One region of the Lysinibacillus sp. GW823-FHT02G10 genome, then DNA from elsewhere that is predicted to be linked to it. Evidence: riboswitches for the same ligand, from Rfam matches in the RefSeq annotation. Region 1 holds a riboswitch; each other region holds the start of a gene.
The links. Region 1 has a riboswitch for cobalamin ahead of AC1RFD_RS05565 (ABC transporter substrate-binding protein). Riboswitches for the same ligand answer to the same signal wherever they lie in the genome.
Positions count from the first base shown of each region.

Region 2: linked by a shared signal. The riboswitch ahead of AC1RFD_RS06430 (glutaredoxin family protein) and the one ahead of AC1RFD_RS05565 (ABC transporter substrate-binding protein) in region 1 are both predicted to bind cobalamin.
Region 3: linked by a shared signal. The riboswitch ahead of AC1RFD_RS09050 (energy-coupling factor ABC transporter permease) and the one ahead of AC1RFD_RS05565 (ABC transporter substrate-binding protein) in region 1 are both predicted to bind cobalamin.
Region 4: linked by a shared signal. The riboswitch ahead of AC1RFD_RS19140 (hypothetical protein) and the one ahead of AC1RFD_RS05565 (ABC transporter substrate-binding protein) in region 1 are both predicted to bind cobalamin.

Region 1 is NZ_JBXAJI010000001.1:1,055,096-1,059,310, forward strand. It holds gene AC1RFD_RS05560 (GTP-binding protein) at 105-2,042, opposite strand; cobalamin riboswitch at 2,225-2,411, shown strand; gene AC1RFD_RS05565 (ABC transporter substrate-binding protein) at 2,575-3,567, shown strand; gene AC1RFD_RS05570 (precorrin-3B methylase) at 3,620-4,215, shown strand, end outside.
Region 2 is NZ_JBXAJI010000001.1:1,232,067-1,236,281, forward strand. It holds gene AC1RFD_RS06410 (ABC transporter ATP-binding protein) at 1-727, shown strand, start outside; gene AC1RFD_RS06415 (DUF2089 domain-containing protein) at 918-1,283, shown strand; gene AC1RFD_RS06420 (SHOCT-like domain-containing protein) at 1,296-1,682, shown strand; gene AC1RFD_RS06425 (hypothetical protein) at 1,692-1,973, shown strand; cobalamin riboswitch at 2,344-2,521, shown strand; gene AC1RFD_RS06430 (glutaredoxin family protein) at 2,640-2,864, shown strand; gene nrdI (class Ib ribonucleoside-diphosphate reductase assembly flavoprotein NrdI) at 2,861-3,220, shown strand; gene nrdE (class 1b ribonucleoside-diphosphate reductase subunit alpha) at 3,217-4,215, shown strand, end outside.
Region 3 is NZ_JBXAJI010000001.1:1,729,266-1,733,480, reverse strand. It holds gene AC1RFD_RS09065 (energy-coupling factor ABC transporter ATP-binding protein) at 1-83, opposite strand, end outside; gene cbiQ (cobalt ECF transporter T component CbiQ) at 80-853, opposite strand; gene AC1RFD_RS09055 (energy-coupling factor ABC transporter substrate-binding protein) at 859-1,131, opposite strand; gene AC1RFD_RS09050 (energy-coupling factor ABC transporter permease) at 1,135-1,881, opposite strand; cobalamin riboswitch at 2,031-2,215, opposite strand; cobalamin riboswitch at 2,467-2,648, shown strand; gene AC1RFD_RS09045 ((2Fe-2S) ferredoxin domain-containing protein) at 2,795-3,166, shown strand; gene cobJ (precorrin-3B C(17)-methyltransferase) at 3,171-4,215, shown strand, end outside.
Region 4 is NZ_JBXAJI010000007.1:178,922-183,136, reverse strand. It holds gene AC1RFD_RS19150 (tyrosine-protein phosphatase) at 1-499, opposite strand, end outside; gene AC1RFD_RS19145 (ABC transporter substrate-binding protein) at 645-1,595, opposite strand; gene AC1RFD_RS19140 (hypothetical protein) at 1,579-2,136, opposite strand; cobalamin riboswitch at 2,295-2,492, opposite strand; gene AC1RFD_RS19135 (glutathione peroxidase) at 2,617-3,162, opposite strand; gene AC1RFD_RS19130 (hypothetical protein) at 3,243-3,797, opposite strand; gene ytvI (sporulation integral membrane protein YtvI) at 3,888-4,215, shown strand, end outside.

The DNA of each region.
Region 1 (4,215 bases):
ATATCTTATGGCAGGGTAGAGATATATTGATGCCCAAGCAAGAAATACCCGCGCTAGAGCGATGGATACCAGTGGAAGCCGAGGAAATACCAGAAGTGCCCACCCTACAGGCAATGCATGGCTGCCTGTGCTTCTTGCCATGGAACCGAATATCCTTTGCCCTTAGCACAAAAGATACTAGAGGAACTATACTCAGGGTCGGCATTTTTATCGTAGCCAATCTGTGCAATCACATCCTCTGTATTATGGCACACATCATAGCCATCAAATTGGAGTGTGAGTGCACCTTTCCCATTTGTATAGGCGGCAAAGGTTGTGCTGTAGCTCATTAAAGTGGCAACAGGTGCACGACCTGTTAGGATAACATCCGTTTCGGATAAAATCGGGTCATCGAACGTGCCAGCTGCTTGCTGAATATCAGTCATCATACGACCGATAAAGTCATTTGAAGCTTTCATTTTAAAGCGATAATAGGGTTCAAGTAGGACATTTTGTGCCTGCTCCAGCCCCTGACGCAGGGCACGGAAACTGGCTTCACGGAAATCTCCCCCCGATGTATGTTCATTGTGCCCGCGACCTGTTAGAAGTGTAAAATGAATATCTGTTACAGGGAAGCCTGTTAGTAGCCCATGATGGTCACGCTCAAACAGATGCTTTTCAACAAGGCGCTGATTGCCTACAGATAAATGATCGGCATGACAGGCATTGGTGAAGGTATTACCTGTTCCACGTGGATTTGGCTCCATTAATAAATGAACTTCTGCATAATGCTTGAGGGGCTCGAAATGACCATAGCCCGTTACGGTCGTCGCAATGGTTTCCATGTATAAAATTTGCGGCTCACCAAAGGAGACAGCTAATGAAAAACGCGTCATTAATACCTCAGTCAGGACCTCCAATTGAATGGCACCCATAATATGCACATGGATTTCCTGAAATTTTTCCTGCCAGACCACACGCAAGGACGGTTCTTCTGCTTCGAGTAAACGGAAAATCTGTAGCACTTCCTTGATATGCTGATCACCCTCATATTGAACCTTTGCCTGTAAGGTTGGGACAAGCTCATAGGGCTGTGATAGCATCGTTGTACCGATTCGATCCCCAATGTTTGCTTGGCTCAGTCCTTTGACAGCGAAAATTTCTCCTGCCTCTACCTGTTGAACGGTCTCAAAGCGACTGCCGTTATAAAGGCGAATTTCGGTCACTTTTTCTGTTACTTCGTCAAATGAAAATTCATCTCGTACATGCAACGAGCCCTTGGTTGCCTTCATAAAGGTTAAACGCTGGTGACCATCATGACGAATCTTAAAAACCTCGCCCTCAAATGGGGCATCCTTGTCAAAATGGGAAGCCGTTAACAACGGGAGCTGGTCAAGAAATTCCTGAATGCCCTCATCCTTTAAGGCCGAGCCAGCAAAGCAAGGGAAGGCACCTTCATTTTTAATCATTTCCTTTAATTGAGCAAGACACTGTTCATGCTCCAATGACTCATTTAGAAAGGCATCAAGCAATTTTTCGTCGCGCTCCGCCAGCCATTCCATAATATTATTTGATACATAGTCTGCTCGCAGTGGCTCATCGATGAATAATACATACTGAGAGCAATCTTTACGAAGCTGGCTGATGACGGCCTCCATATTGGCACCCTCACGATCCATTTTGTTGATAAAGAAGAAGGTAGGGACATGGTATTGACGTAAAAGTTGCCACACTGTTTCTGTATGGCCCTGTATCCCTTCGACAGCGCTAATGATAATAATGGCATAATCCATCACACGAATGGCACGCTCCATCTCAGGGGAGAAATCGACATGCCCTGGCGTATCAATCAATGTGTATGTATCATCGCCAATATTCATGCGCCCTTGCTCGGCAAATATCGTAATGCCTCGTCTGCGCTCTAGCTCATGATGATCAAGAAAGGTATCCTGATGATCAACACGCCCCCGTGCTTGAATACTATTTGTATGAAAAAGCACTTGCTCAGAGAAGGTCGTTTTTCCTGCATCCACGTGCGCAAGTACACCGATCGTTTTGTACATAAGAAATCCTCGTTTCTATAGAATGCTATCTTTTTATTGTAACAGAATACTAGCTTCTATATTTCTTGTAAAATAGTTCGTCTTTATGTCGAAATAGTGCTAATATAATGATGATTATACTTTTAGTGTCATACTACTGATTGCGCGATAAATTTTCTTCTGCTAGTCTATCAATAGTATTGACCATTATAGAACGTATTGGTGCAAATGGCATTTGTCATTTGCTTAAAAGGGAAATCGGTGCAATTCCGATGCTGTCCCGCAACTGTAAATGGGGAGTCTATACAGCATGCCACTGTAGTGAAACTATGGGAAGGCGTATAGATGATGAACCTAAGCCAGGATACCTGCCAGTATGTATTTTTTGACTAAGAACCACGAGGATGGGGATAGTGATGAAGGTAATGATACCGTTATTTCACTATGCTACTCTCTTGGCGACAAGAGGGTTTTTTTATGCCCTTCCAACTACCTTAGTAGTAAAGAAGTCTCTGATTTCTTTCTATATTTTAACAGCAAAGGAGAAAAGGACATGAAGAAATGGAAAAGTATATGGCTGATGATGATCATTGCCTTGGTCGCTGTTTTAGGGGCTTGTAACGCAAAGGACAAAACGGAATCAGCTGCACAAGGTGAAAAGGTTGAGCCATCTGAGGCGGCAGCAGAAGTAACCATTGAAAATAATGACACAACGCAAACATATACGGAAGCACCAACAAAAGCGATTAGCTTAAATCAACATGTGACAGAAATTATGCTAGCACTTGGTTTAGAGGATTCTATGGTAGGGACAGCTTACTTAGATGATAAAATCTATGAACCACTGCAAGAGGCATACGATAAAGTCCCTGTTCTTTCCGATCAATACCCAACGAAGGAGCAAGTCATCGATGCCGAGGCAGATTTCCTATATGCAGGCTGGAAAAGTGGCTTTGGCGAAAAGGGTGTAGGCACACCAGAAGAGCTTGAAGAATTAGGCATCCATACGTATTTACATACGGCTTCCAACATGACAAAGCCAACATTAGAGGATATTTTCACTGATATTCGAAATATCGCGAAGATTTTCCGTATTGAGGATCGTGGCGAAGCTTTAATTGAGCAAATGACGAAAGATGTAGAGGCAGTACAAGCTAAATTACCAAAAGATAGCGAAAAATTACGTGTTCTTGTGTTTGATAGCGGTGAAAAGGATGTATTTACAGCTGGTCAAAACTTTATGAATGAGCTTGTGACAATCGCGGGTGGACAAAATATCTTTGGTGATGTGGAATCAGGCTGGACAACTGTGTCGAAGGAAGATGCAGTAGACCGCAACCCAGAGGTAGTTGTCGTGATTGATTACGGTGAAACAACGGCAGACCAAAAGATCCAATTCTTAAAAAATGATCCAGCCTTAAAGGAGATGGAAGCGGTCAAAAATGAGCGCTTTGTCATCCTGCCACTTTCAGCAGCGTCTGAAGGGGTTCGTGCGGCAGAGGCCATTGAAATTTTAGCAAAGGGCTTCTATCCTGAAAACTTTTAATCCATTCGAGCTAGCGTTTTTGCTAGCTCCTTTTTTATAAGGAGCGATAAAAATGAACGCATTTCAAAAAAATGTACCAGATCAAACATTTGAAACACTGAACCGTCATGGTGAGTTTACCCGTCTAGCCGTTAGCCCTGGCATTATTAATAAGCATTATACTCCTGCACAATTCCAAAAAATAGCCGAAATTGCTGGCGAAAAGGGGGCGATAAAATATTCTGCTTCCTATAGTATACTCGTATCCATACCAACGTGCGATGCCACGGAAGCGGTGCAAGCCTTACAGGAAGCAGGTCTTTATGTTGCTCCCTCTGGTTCAATCATAGCCATGAAGGCCTGCGATTTTTGTGATGGGGAGAAAATGGAGGCTGCTCCGATAACCGAACAGCTCTATCATGCCATAGAGGGGATGAAGGTACCTGCAAGAGTGCGTGTCAATATTAATGGCTGTGCATCAGCTTGCTACAATGCAGTCTATGATGATATTGGACTCGTTTACCAACAAGAAAGCTTTGATGTCTATTTAGGGGCAGTACCAATGGGAACAAAGGCACAGGCAGGCACGTTATTCGCTAAGAGGGTAGACGTCACACAAATTGAAGATTTTTTACTGCACCTGATAAATCTTTATAAGGAGCATGCTCG
Region 2 (4,215 bases), 180 kb from region 1:
TGTATTAGAGAATGTGACATTTTCACTTCAGGAAGGAGAATGTCTTGGCATCGTCGGTCAAAGTGGTTCTGGAAAAAGCACATTAGGGCGCATTATTTTAGGGATTGAACGACCAACAAACGGAGAGCTGATCTTTCAAGGTGTCAATTTATACGAAGCACCCAGCAAAGAGAAAAAAATGATACGAAGAAATTTACAGGCTGTTTTTCAAAATAGTTATCATTCATTTAATCCAAAACAGACGATTTTCGAAATACTCGAAGAACCGTTTTTGAATTTCGAGCATTTTAGCAAAGCAGAGCGACAACAGAAAGTAAGGGAATTACTAGACTGTGTAGAGTTAGAGTGGGCAATGGCTCAAAACTATCCCTCACAGCTAAGTGGGGGACAGCAGCAACGAGTCAACATTGCTAGAGCTCTTGCATTAAAGCCGAAACTGATTGTTTTAGATGAGGCCATTAGTAGTCTTGATATGATTTTGCAAAAGACGATTATAGAGCTACTGCAAAGACTTCAAAAAGAGCTACAGCTTGCTTATCTATTCATTTCACATGATTTACAGGCCACACGTTTTATGTCAGATCGCATCCTTGTGATGCAGCATGGTCAGCTAGTGGAGGAGATAGGCAAGGGTGGGAAATATCAGCACCCCGCTTCACAAGCGTTATACAATGCAATTTTGCCATCACACCCGCGGGAAAGAAAAAAGAAGGATAGACCCAATTAAACAGAAACGCCATTTTGAGAAATTAAAAATGGCGTTTTCTTAATTTTTAAAGCAATATAGAAACAAAAATAAATAAAATTAATCAAGATATTAATTTTATTTATTTTTTAATTAAAATTATTAATTTTATTATTTACATCTTTAATTTCTTTATTATATAATCAGCTTAACTTAAAGGAAGGAGTTCACTATGGCTTATCAAGTAATCACAAATTGTCCTGTCTGCAGTAAAACATTAAAAATTACGAAGTTACAGTGTTCTCATTGTCACACGACCATTGAAAATGAGTTTGAATTGTCGAAGCTAGCATCCTTATCACAGGATCAGCTTCATTTTGTGGAAGTATTTTTAACCTGCCGAGGAAATATTAAAGAGGTTGAAAAGGAACTGGGGGTTTCGTATCCAACAGTTCGAGGCAAGCTAAATGATATTATTTCATCCCTTGGCTATGCTCAAAAGAAGAAAAATGAAGTAGATGAGAAAAAAATTGTAAGCATGCTTGAAAATGGCGAAATCACAACAGATGAAGCCATAAAGCTCTTAAAAGATGAATAGGGAGGAACGACCATGAAAGAGGAAATTACAAAAGTTTTAACGATGATTCAAGAGGGCAAAATTGATGCGGATAAAGGATCAGAGCTGATTCAAGTGCTACAACAGAAAGAAGAATCAGAGAATAAATTTGTGGAAAAAACAAAGTATTTAGATAAAACGTTAAAGGTCCGTGTTGTATCCACCGAAAATGATAATGTCACGGTAAATTTACCAATTAAACTTGTCAAAGCCGTATTGATGGCAGGACACAGCATCGCTGCAAGTATTCCGCAATCGGAAAAATACGTAAAAGATATCGACATCAATCTTCTTCTTGAAGCAATTGAAAATGAACTAGATGGACAAATTGTAGATATAAAATCAGCAAACGGGGATTCCGTTGCAGTCTTCATTGAGTAGAGGCGACGAATGATGCATGTAAAAGTGAAAGCAAAAGACGTTCGCTTTACCGTCCCTGTTCCCTATACTGTGCTAACCATTGTCCTCTCCATTTTAACTTCTAAATGGATACAGCAACAAGCCAATAAGTGGACAAAGGCATACTTCGATAAAAAGAAAATAGACTTTACCTTTCCCCTCATCGACAAAGAAATGCTAAAGCCGATTATCAAGGAACTACAAAATTATAAAGGACTTGTGCTAGTCGATGTCAAAGCTCAGGACGGGACTGAGGTTAAGGTTAGACTATAATCCCAATGATAGAATGGTAAGAGCATGTTATGATAAAAGCATGCTCTTTATTAATGTAATGAGCATCATTTGAAATGGGTAAGAGATGATCATTATTTCAGGACTTACGATAGAGACAACTATTTTTCAATGGTACATAAAATAGAAGATTTCTTTAAACTCAAATTAGAATTCTAGATCCATTTTAATAGAAAATCACGTACATCGTTAAAAATAGATTTTTGATTTGGGTATAAGTGATTAGTGGTAATCTATTTGGAACTACATAATTAAAAATACTGAATAATCCAAAAATAAAGAAGTTTAGAATCTTGATTTACTTTTCATTTGAAGGATGGTACACTTAAAACTATTGAACAACAACTATATATTGTGTTCGTTTTACAAAGGTACTACTACATGTAGTTTAAAAGGGAAGTTCGGTACAATTCCGACGCTGTCCCCGCAACTGTGAAGCTGACGATGATTGCAACCACTGTGCATTTGCATGGGAAGGGAATCAGAGAATGAAGCAAAGCCAGGAGACCTGCCTTTATAAAACAAATTTATCATTTCTTCGGGGATTAAGAGATGGGAACGTCAGTATTTTTGGTATGTTAACGTTTCCATTTAGCCTATCTCTCTAGAGGAGATAGGCTTTTTTATTTTATGAAAAGAGGGATTTCTATGAAACTTTATACGAAAACAATTTGTCCAAAATGCCTTTGGGTAAAATCTGAACTACAACGTGCAGGACTTGAAGCTGAAATTGTTAACATCGATCACGATGAACAAGCAAAGCAAACGATTATTGACGCAGGTTTTTTAAGTGTGCCTGTTTTAGAGATGAATGAAACTTTTATAGGAGATGTTCAGGAAATTGTTTCTCAAATTGAGTTGATTGCCCTATGATTGTTTACGCGAGTCGTACAGGTAATGTCCGAAATGTTGTATCCAAATTAAAGGCAGAATGTATCGAGCTCTCGGAAGAATTGCGATTGAACAAGCCATATCTCTTAATTACCTACACAGATGGTTTAGGTGACATTCCAGCAAAGGTACAACGTTTCTTAGAAAAAAACAGGGATTTTTGTAAAGGAGTAGTTGCCAGTGGTAATAGTAACTTCGGTCATCATGTATTTGGCGCTGCTGGTGAGAAAATCGCTGCTACCTATCATGTACCCTTAGTAAGGAAATTAGATTTACGAGGTAATCAAACGGATTACGAAGCAATACAAACGTTTTATGAAACGAGGGTAATGAGATGAAAACCTATTTAAAGCTTAATAATGACGTACTGAATCGTTATAGTACAACTGGATTACTTGAGTTAGAAAAGGACCGCGAAGCTACGCGCCGCTACTTTTTAGAGTATGTTAACGTACGTTTGCGTTATTTTATAGATATTGAGGAAAAAATACGCTATTTAGTTGATGAGGGCTACTATGAGAAAGCATTTATCGACATGTACGAAATGGAATTTATTAAGAAGCTGTACAAGAAAGCCTATGATTATAATTTCCGCTTTCCATCCTTTATGAGCGCAAGCAAATTTTACGATAGCTATGCTATGAAAAGTCGTGATGGGGAAGAAATCTTAGAAAAGTATGAGGATCGTATTGTCATTATTGCTTTGTATTTAGCTCAAGGCAACACGGCTCTAGCAGAACGCTCTGTCGAAGCAATGATGGAAGCCTATCAGCCTGCAACACCAACTGCTTTAAATAGTGGTAAGAAAGCACGTGGTGAATTAGTCAGCTGCTTTAAATTATCAATGGATGACTCCATGAATAGTATTGCTGAAAATATTGGCTATTGTTTAGAGCTATCACGCCTTGGTGGTGGAGTTGGGGTCAACTTAACAGATTTACGTCCATTAGGTGATCCAATTAAAGAGATATTAAATCGTGCAAGTGGTGTCATCCCAGTAGCGAAACTGTTAGAAAATTCTTTCAGTTATTCTAATCAGTTAGGGCAACGAAATGGCTCAGGTGTTGTCTATCTAAATATTTTCCATGCAGACATAGAAAATTTCATTTCATCAAAAAAACCAAATGCTGATGATAAAATTCGCCTCGCTACCCTTTCAACAGGGATTATTATACCTAGTATTTTCTTCGAACTGATGAAACGTGATAAGGATATTGTTTTGTTTAGCCCATACGATATTTTTAAAGAATATGGCAAACGTATGTCTGAAATTTCTATTTCAGACATGTACTACGAGCTACTTGATAACCCTAAAATTCGTAAAATTAAACGT
Region 3 (4,215 bases), 670 kb from region 1:
TCTAATGTAATATCTGACAACGCCTTCGTACCATCCGCATAGGCATAAGATAATTGGTTGAGTTCAAAATAAAATGCTGTCATGTAAAATACCCTCCATATACGATGAGGACTAGTAAAATAGCTGCCATGCCTAGCCAATTTTTCTTGCTATAAGAGCCCATCTCTTGCCAGTAGACGGCCTCGCCTCCACGTGATTGCATGGCATTGTTGAGCTCTCGGCTACGCTGAAACATTTCCACAAATAATGCCACAATAAGCATGGAGACAGAGCGTAGCCATTGCATCGGTGAATGATAGCCAAGACGTGCTTGCTGGGCGAGATGTATATTTTGCATGCTTTCTAAAAACATAAAAATAAAACGATAGGTTAGTTCGACGAGCTCCACTAATAAAGAGGGGAGTCGCCATTGTCGTAGCACATAACATATTCCTTGTACGGAAGTGGTTAGAATTAAAAAGTATAAACAACTAATGCTGCCAAGGACAATAAAGAACAGCTGTTGCACTGCTAACACACTTGCATTCCCGATAAAGACAGTCCAATTCCTAAATGTAAACGACCAAATATGGGCAGGGAGTGTATTCGTTGATGATGTAAAGGAAAGTAAAATAGATACGAGACTTGTTAATAAGAAAAAGCTAGGTAGCAATAATAATTTGCCGTAGTATGCAAGCGGAATTTTTGCACCTAAAATGATAAAAGCACTCATTACAAAAAATGTAATGAGTGAAAGTCGTTCATCTCTCATGATGAGCGTTATGAGAAGTAGTCCAAGTGAAAATATCATTTTTTCTAGCGGATGAACGGACGCTAGCTTATTCAGATAGGCATACTTATCAATGAGTAACATAATGGTTAACCTTCTTTGTGTTTGCCACGCATATAGCCGATGAAGTAGCCAATAAAGCCAGCTCCTATAGCTGCCTGTAGCACGAATAATAAGCTTTCGATTTCACCACTTGGTGGCTCCCATAGACTTTCAAACCATGGTTCATATTCCGCATTAATTTCACCAATAGCTGCTTCTGCTTCTCCATCAGCACCACCAAATTCAGCACCTTTTTGTATGAATAAGGGAATGATGGCTAACAACACAACAATTGCTAATAACAATAAATTTTTCTTCATTTGTTAATGTGCCTCCTTTGTTGAGAAAACACGTAACGTTTTTAATTCGCTAACATTGTATTTTTTCAAGAAATTCATCACAATGACCGTTAAAATTCCTTCACTCACTGCTAAAGGAATTTGAGTTAAGGCAAAAATACCTGCAAACTTTGTAAAGGATGCCATAAAGCCTCCAACCTCTGAAGGAAAGGCTAGTGCTAGTTGTACAGAAGTCACAATGTATGTACCTAAATCACCAAGCATAGCTGCAAAGAATATGGCTAGTGAAAATGACAACCCTACTTTTTGAGCCCCTTTAAAGACAAAGTAAGCAATAAAAGGACCAACAATAGCCATAGAAAAGGCATTAGCCCCTAAAGTTGTAATTCCTCCATGAGCTAATAATAAAGATTGAAATAATAAAACGATTGTTCCAATTACACTCATTGCTAGAGGGCCAAAGAGTACTGTCCCAAGTCCTACACCAGTTGGGTGAGAGCAACTACCTGTAACTGAAGGGATTTTTAGGGCGGATAGCACAAAGGCAAAGGCTCCTGAAAGCCCCAAAAGCATTTTGGTTTCAGGATTTTCATCAATGGTTTTTCGAATAGAACGCAATCCTAGAATGATAAATGGGATAGAGATCACCCACCAAAAAATAGCCCATTCGATTGGTAAAAAACCTTCCATGATATGCATGGCAAAGGCACGTTTTGGCACGATTAAAAAGGCCAGTAAAAAATAACTAAGTTTCCACCATGATAATTTCAAAAAGCTTTCCTCCTAACTAATTAATAGATTTTTAGAATATTGCGTGCGTAATTAAAAAAAGCACTTCTCCTTAGGTGGAAAAGTGCATAGCTAAAAAAGCAAATAACAGTCTCATCTGCTAAGCCGCACACCTATCCTCGTAGGTTGAAACGATCACTTATTTTTCGGCAGGTCTCCTGGCTCTAGTTCAATGCTTTATAGGTCTTCCCATCCGTTGGACAGTGACATATTCTATAAAGCTCCCTATTACAGTGGCGGGACCGCGCCGGACTCAAACCGGCTTCCCTTTTAAGCAAAATGACAAGCACTTTGCACCGAAAAACATTCAAATTGTGAGATTTCACGACAAAGTGTAACATGAATTTCCATAAATATGCTATACCTTTTATGAAATTTTTTAAATTAAAGGTCAACGGTGAATATTCTGATAAAAGTTTGTGCGCAAATTATATAGATTGTATAAATTTCATACCTAGTTCCATTCAAAATTGATAAATTTGTCATAAATTTTTAAAGAAATATTGAAATTTTAAAATAATAAGATATGATAAAGACAGTTTTCTATTTAAAATTCTACTAAAAATTTCATATAAAACGTCAATAAGTGCTCGAATAGCTCGAGATAATAGGGAAATTGGTGAAAATCCAATACAGCCCCCGCTACTGTAATAGCTGATGAAATCGCAAAGCCACTGGTACAAACTTGGGAAGGTGCGACAGTAAAATGAAGCTTAAGTCAGGAAACCTGCTTATTTGATTGTGCATGCAAACTTTTCGGAGGGAGAAGTTGAAGCGAAAGCGGGTACCTGTATTTCATTCTATTCGTTTTTATTTGGCTTCTACAAAACCTTTACTCTTCGTTATAGAGTAAAGGTTTTTCTTTTTCCAAAAAGCAAATGAGGGGAGACAGAAGATGACAACTTGGAATTTAGAGGGGATGAAAACACATCTCTTTATTTGCAATGGCAGTAGCTGCATGAAAAAGGATGGGGAGGAAATTACCTTAGCCATTCGAGATGAGATACAGCGGCAAGCACTCGATCAGGAAATACATACGACAAGAACGCGCTGTAATGGACGCTGCAAGGATGCTTGTGTGGTAATCGCTTATCCTCAAGGAAACTGGTATCGTGTGCCATCAACAGAGCATGCTAGAACACTAGTACAAGATTTACATCATGAATCCTTATACAACGAACATGTCTTTACACTTCGTGAAGGTACATTACAGCGTACTGCTCAAACAACTGCCATTAAAGGGATCGAAAAGGTGAAAGAGGGGTAACAACATGGCGCAAAAAGGAAAAATTTTCGTAGTAGGCTTTGGACCTGGAGATTTTAAGCATATTACGACACGTGCAGTAGAGGCTTTACAACAAAGTGATATGATTATAGGCTATAAAACCTATGTAGAGCTGATTCAAGATTTAGTAAGTGCAAAATCGATTGTTAGTACAGGCATGACAGAAGAAGTGTCGCGTGCACAGGAAGCCGTTCGTCAAGCTGAAGCAGGGAGCATCGTCTCAGTAATTTCGAGTGGTGATGCAGGCGTCTATGGCATGGCAGGATTAGTCTATGAGGTGTTAATTGAGCTAGGCTGGACAGAAGCAACAGGAATTGAAGTTGAAATTGTTCCTGGGATTTCTGCGATTAATTCATGCGCTAGCATACTTGGTGCACCTATTATGCATGATGCTTGTACAATCAGTTTGAGTGACCATCTAACACCTTGGAATTTAATTGCAAAGCGTGTCGAGGCAGCTGCAATGGCGGACTTTGTCATTGCTTTATACAATCCTAAAAGTGGACGTCGAACAAGACAAATTGTCGAGGCTCAACGAATACTCTTAGAATATCGTTCGCCAGACACACCAGTTGGGCTTGTGAAAAGTGCCTATCGAGAACGTCAAGAAGTGACCATGACAACACTAGCAGAAATGCTAGAACATGATATTGGTATGTTGACAACTGTCATTATCGGGAATTCGTCAACATTTTTCTATGACAATAAGATGATTACGCCCCGCGGTTACCAACGTAAATATACCCTGGGTGAAGAGAAACAGCCATTACGTCCACATCAACGTTTACGCGAAGAAAATGAACCTTGGGCAATGAACCAAGAGACGGGAACAGCGCGAAATGACTTTACGGCTGACCCTAATGCAGGGCGCTTTAATAAACCCAGTATAGCCGCTACGCCAAAGCCGAAAAAAACAGCTCTTGGAATGGCTACAGCGGCACTTGCAATGGTAAAAGGGACAAGCGCAGTCAAAGTAACACCGAAGCTTGTACAGCAAAAAATAGAATCTATTTTTGAATTAGCAGTAAGTC
Region 4 (4,215 bases), on a different contig from region 1:
CATCTAAAGCTAGTAAAATAAGTGCTCCTCCAATACCCGTTCGGTCCTTACCAACTGCGCAATGATGTACAAGACCTAGATTATTAGGATTTTGAATCGTTTGCATTAACTCTTTAAATGAAAGATTGTTAAAAGGCATTTGTGCATAAAAATCCCGAAACATCTCAGGGCTTACCACTTTATAGAAATCTCTACCACCAGCATTGGTTGGCATTTCAAAAGCATGATTACCCTTCGCTGGGATTTGTATATATTGAGCATGCGAGAACACTGGGTTAGGATTATGATACGCCTCATTGTTATCGCGATAATCAAAAATGGTCTTAATCCCTAACGTTTCAAATAGCTCTTTATCCGACAGTGTCATTTTTCCAAGGGCAGCTGAGCGGTAAAATAAACCGTTCTTTACCCTACGCCCATCTTTTGTTTTATATCCACCCATGTCTCGGAAATTATAGACTGCTTCAAATGGAATTACCTTTGTCTCTAATTGCTCCAATCACTACACCTCCTAAGATTATCAAGCATACTTACTTTTATTTTAAAGAACAAACTACATTAATTCCAATTTTCACGCTAGGTAATAATTTAAACCACATAAAAAATGCTAGCTGAATGGCTGACAGCTAGCATGGAAACATTTCTTATTTAAATAACTCTGGGTACACAGCCTTCGCTACTAATTCTACAGCTTCACCAATACGCGGACCAGGTCGATTAGAGATATCTGTATCAATGGACAATACCGCTTTGTTTTGAATAGCTTTCACAGTATTCCAACCATCTCGTCCAAGAATTTCTCCTATTGGATCTTCTGTATAGTTTACTGTTGTTAAAATAACATCTGGATTTTTCGCAATAACATCTTCCTCATTCACTTTTGCCCAGCTATTCAAGTCAGAAAAAACATTATTAACATTAGCTGCATCTAATATTTCTTGCTGGAAAGTGCTAGAGCCTGCTGTATATATATCTGGCTTAGGGCTAACCTCTAAATAAACATTTTTCGGCGTTTTTACATCCTTCACCTTCGTTTGTACTTCAGCAATTTTCGCTTTAATCTCTTCGTTTAATTTATTTCCTTTATCAGGAACATCCATCACAGCAGCAATTTGTTCGATATCTCCATAAACATCGTCGAAAGTAGTCGCAGATTGAATAACAAACACTTTAATTCCTGCGTCCTCAAGCGGCTTTAGGGCATCCTTATCACCGATTGTATAAGCAATGACAACATCTGGCTTTAACGCTATAATTCTTTCACTGTTAAAGTTCGTAGTATCAGAGACACGTTCAATTTTTTGTGCTTCCTCTGGGTAAGTATCGTACTCAGTTGCTCCTACAATTTTATCGCCAACACCTAAAGCAAACAAAATTTCAGTATTACTTGGTTGTAAAGATACAACTGTTTTTGGTACTTCTTTAAACTCTATTTCCACTCCACGGTCATCTGTCACTTTATAGCTTGTTTTCTCTGCTTGTTGTGTATCTTGCGAAGCATCTTTATTTTTTGTATCTTCAGCAGTGCCACAGCCTGCTAATACCAGTGCAAGTAAGAGCACTGATAGCCATTGGAAATTAAATACTTTTTTCATTGTTATTCTCCTTTTTCTTTTTCATTGGGTAGGATTTACTAATAAACGGTATTTCCGCTATTCCAGCTTGCTGATTCATAAAAACAGCCATGACAAAACATACATTAGCTAATAAACCAAGGTAATCGAAAAGAATAGCTGGAACCTCTCGTTCTTCTGATACTTTGTGTAAAGTACGATATGATTTTTTTGCCTCACTGCGACAAAGATGTAAGGCTGCAGCAGCCTCTGTTCCTTGAGGTAAAACAAAACTTTGAATCTCTTCCTTCACATGGCGAACGTAAAAATCATAACGTTCACTTAACCAAGATAAATCCTCTTCAGTTACTGCTAATTTCCCACGTACTGAGCCATTCACATGATAAGCCATAGGTAACATAAGCAATAAATCCTCAGCAACAACTTGAACATCCTCTTTTTTTACCGCAGCTAATGCAACTCCTAGATGTGTTGTCAGGCTATCTGTTCGAATTTCAAAATCGACCGTTGAAGCTTTCTCACGCATAAATGGATAACAAGAATAACGGGCATCTTTTTTCACTTGCTTCCCCCCTATTTTCTATAATGAAAAATTCTTATTTGAAAGGCATAAAAAAGTCGCTCCTTTTTGCAAAGGAACGACAAAAATAACATAATGAGCCATCAAACTGGACAAAGCCTATGTATTTGCCGTATATCCTCCTAGCTTCCGAGAAGTTTTTATACGTTCAAATAAAGGTCGGTCTCCTGGCTTGTACAGTTCGTCACATGAAACGAATGTGTTATAAAGGACCTTCCCATCTTCTTTGAGACAGTGGTAAATCTTTATAATGGCTGCACTTACAGTTGCGGAAACAGCTCCGGTTTTTCACCGGATTCCCGATTATGCTAATTAGCACCTTTATTCTGCAAGAATATTTCATTTGTAAAGCAGTTTATCATATATGCTTCAGAAAAAATAGCTGTACACAGTTTTAAAATATAGCATTATTTCTACTTGAAGAGAAAACCCTAACAAATTTTTACATTATTAAGAAATTTACTATAATAGTGTTTCAATTGCTTTTTCAATATCGAGCTGTGAATCTGTTGGTTCAAAGCGTGCGACGGTCTTACCATTAGCATCTACTAGAAATTTTGTAAAGTTCCAGCGAATATTACGACCATCTAAAAAGCTTGGGGCAAGTTGAACAATTGCTTCTGCCAACATTTTCTCCTGCATACTTGCCTTCCCAAACTCTCGGTAATCCACTTCATGCTTTAAATAATTAAAGAGTGGATGGGTAGCCTCTCCATTTACCTGTACAAGCTCAAAAATCGGGAATGTGACCCCATAGTTTACCTTGCATAGATGCTTAGTTTCCTCCCCATCTTCAGGATTTTGATGGCCAAATTGATCACAAGGGAATCCAAGAACTACAAAATTCTCTTTTCCATATCTATCATACATTTTCTGTAAGTCTTCAAATTGATATGTAAATCGGCATTGGTTTGCCGTGTTAACAATTAACATTGTTTTTCCACGATATGTTTCCATCGATAAAATTTCGCCATTAGGCTTCCGAACTAGATAATTATAAATGCTCATGCATAATCCCCTTTTTTCATTCATTATAGTTGACTATTCTATCGTTCATCAAAGAATTTGCACAAAAAAACACCACCTCGCTACTTTGAACGGATGGCTGACTTATACTTCTTTTTATATTTAGCATCTTGTTCTTCATTAATTAAACGATGGGCAATATCTAATAATTTCGAGTCATTTGTTTGATCATATAACTTTTTAAATGACATTATAATATCCTGACGAATAAGAGATGGCTGTTTTTCATCTATACATGTTTGAAATCTTTTAGCTAGATACGATACAACCAAATCTCTTTGTACTGGACCCGCCTGTCCAATTTTCCAAATTGCTTGTAATGCATGCCTTGCCGTAGCAGATTGTTCATCGTAAGTCACAGCCCAAATCTTTAAAAAATCCTCCAAGACCCTTTCTTCTGGATCACTTTTTGCAGCTAAAGCGCATAAAATTTGTGCAGCACGTGCACGAGAATAACCATTATTGTATGTAAGAGCTTTTATTAGCTGTTCCCAAACTGCATATGTCCAATCTACGGGTTCTTGCATAATTTTTATTAATTCCTCGTAAGATTCATATTGAATATCGCGATCATGCTCTGTTAGATTACTAAAAAGTTGCAAAATCTCTTTTTCCATAATTCATCCCTACCTTTATTGTTTCAGAACGTAATAAAATTTGATTTATGGTACACTTAACTTAATTTTTTTCGCAAAGAAGGTGAGTTTATGAATAAATTTAATGCTAGGAAATTGATTTTTCGGTTGATTGTGATAATATCACTACTTCTAGCTGCCTATTTTGTTATCCCAGTGTCCATGCCTTTAATACTTGCTGGGATTAGTGCATTTTTCTTAGAACCAATTGTCATGTTCTTTAAACGGAAATGGAAAATGTCACGGAAAATAGCAGTTGCTTTTATTTACATAGTGAGTGTTATTGTTATATCTATTATTTGTTATCTTTCTATTACACAAATAATGACACAAATAATTTTACTATCTAAGCAAGCTCCCTATTATATTTCCAAGCTATCAGATATGTGGCTTCATATGC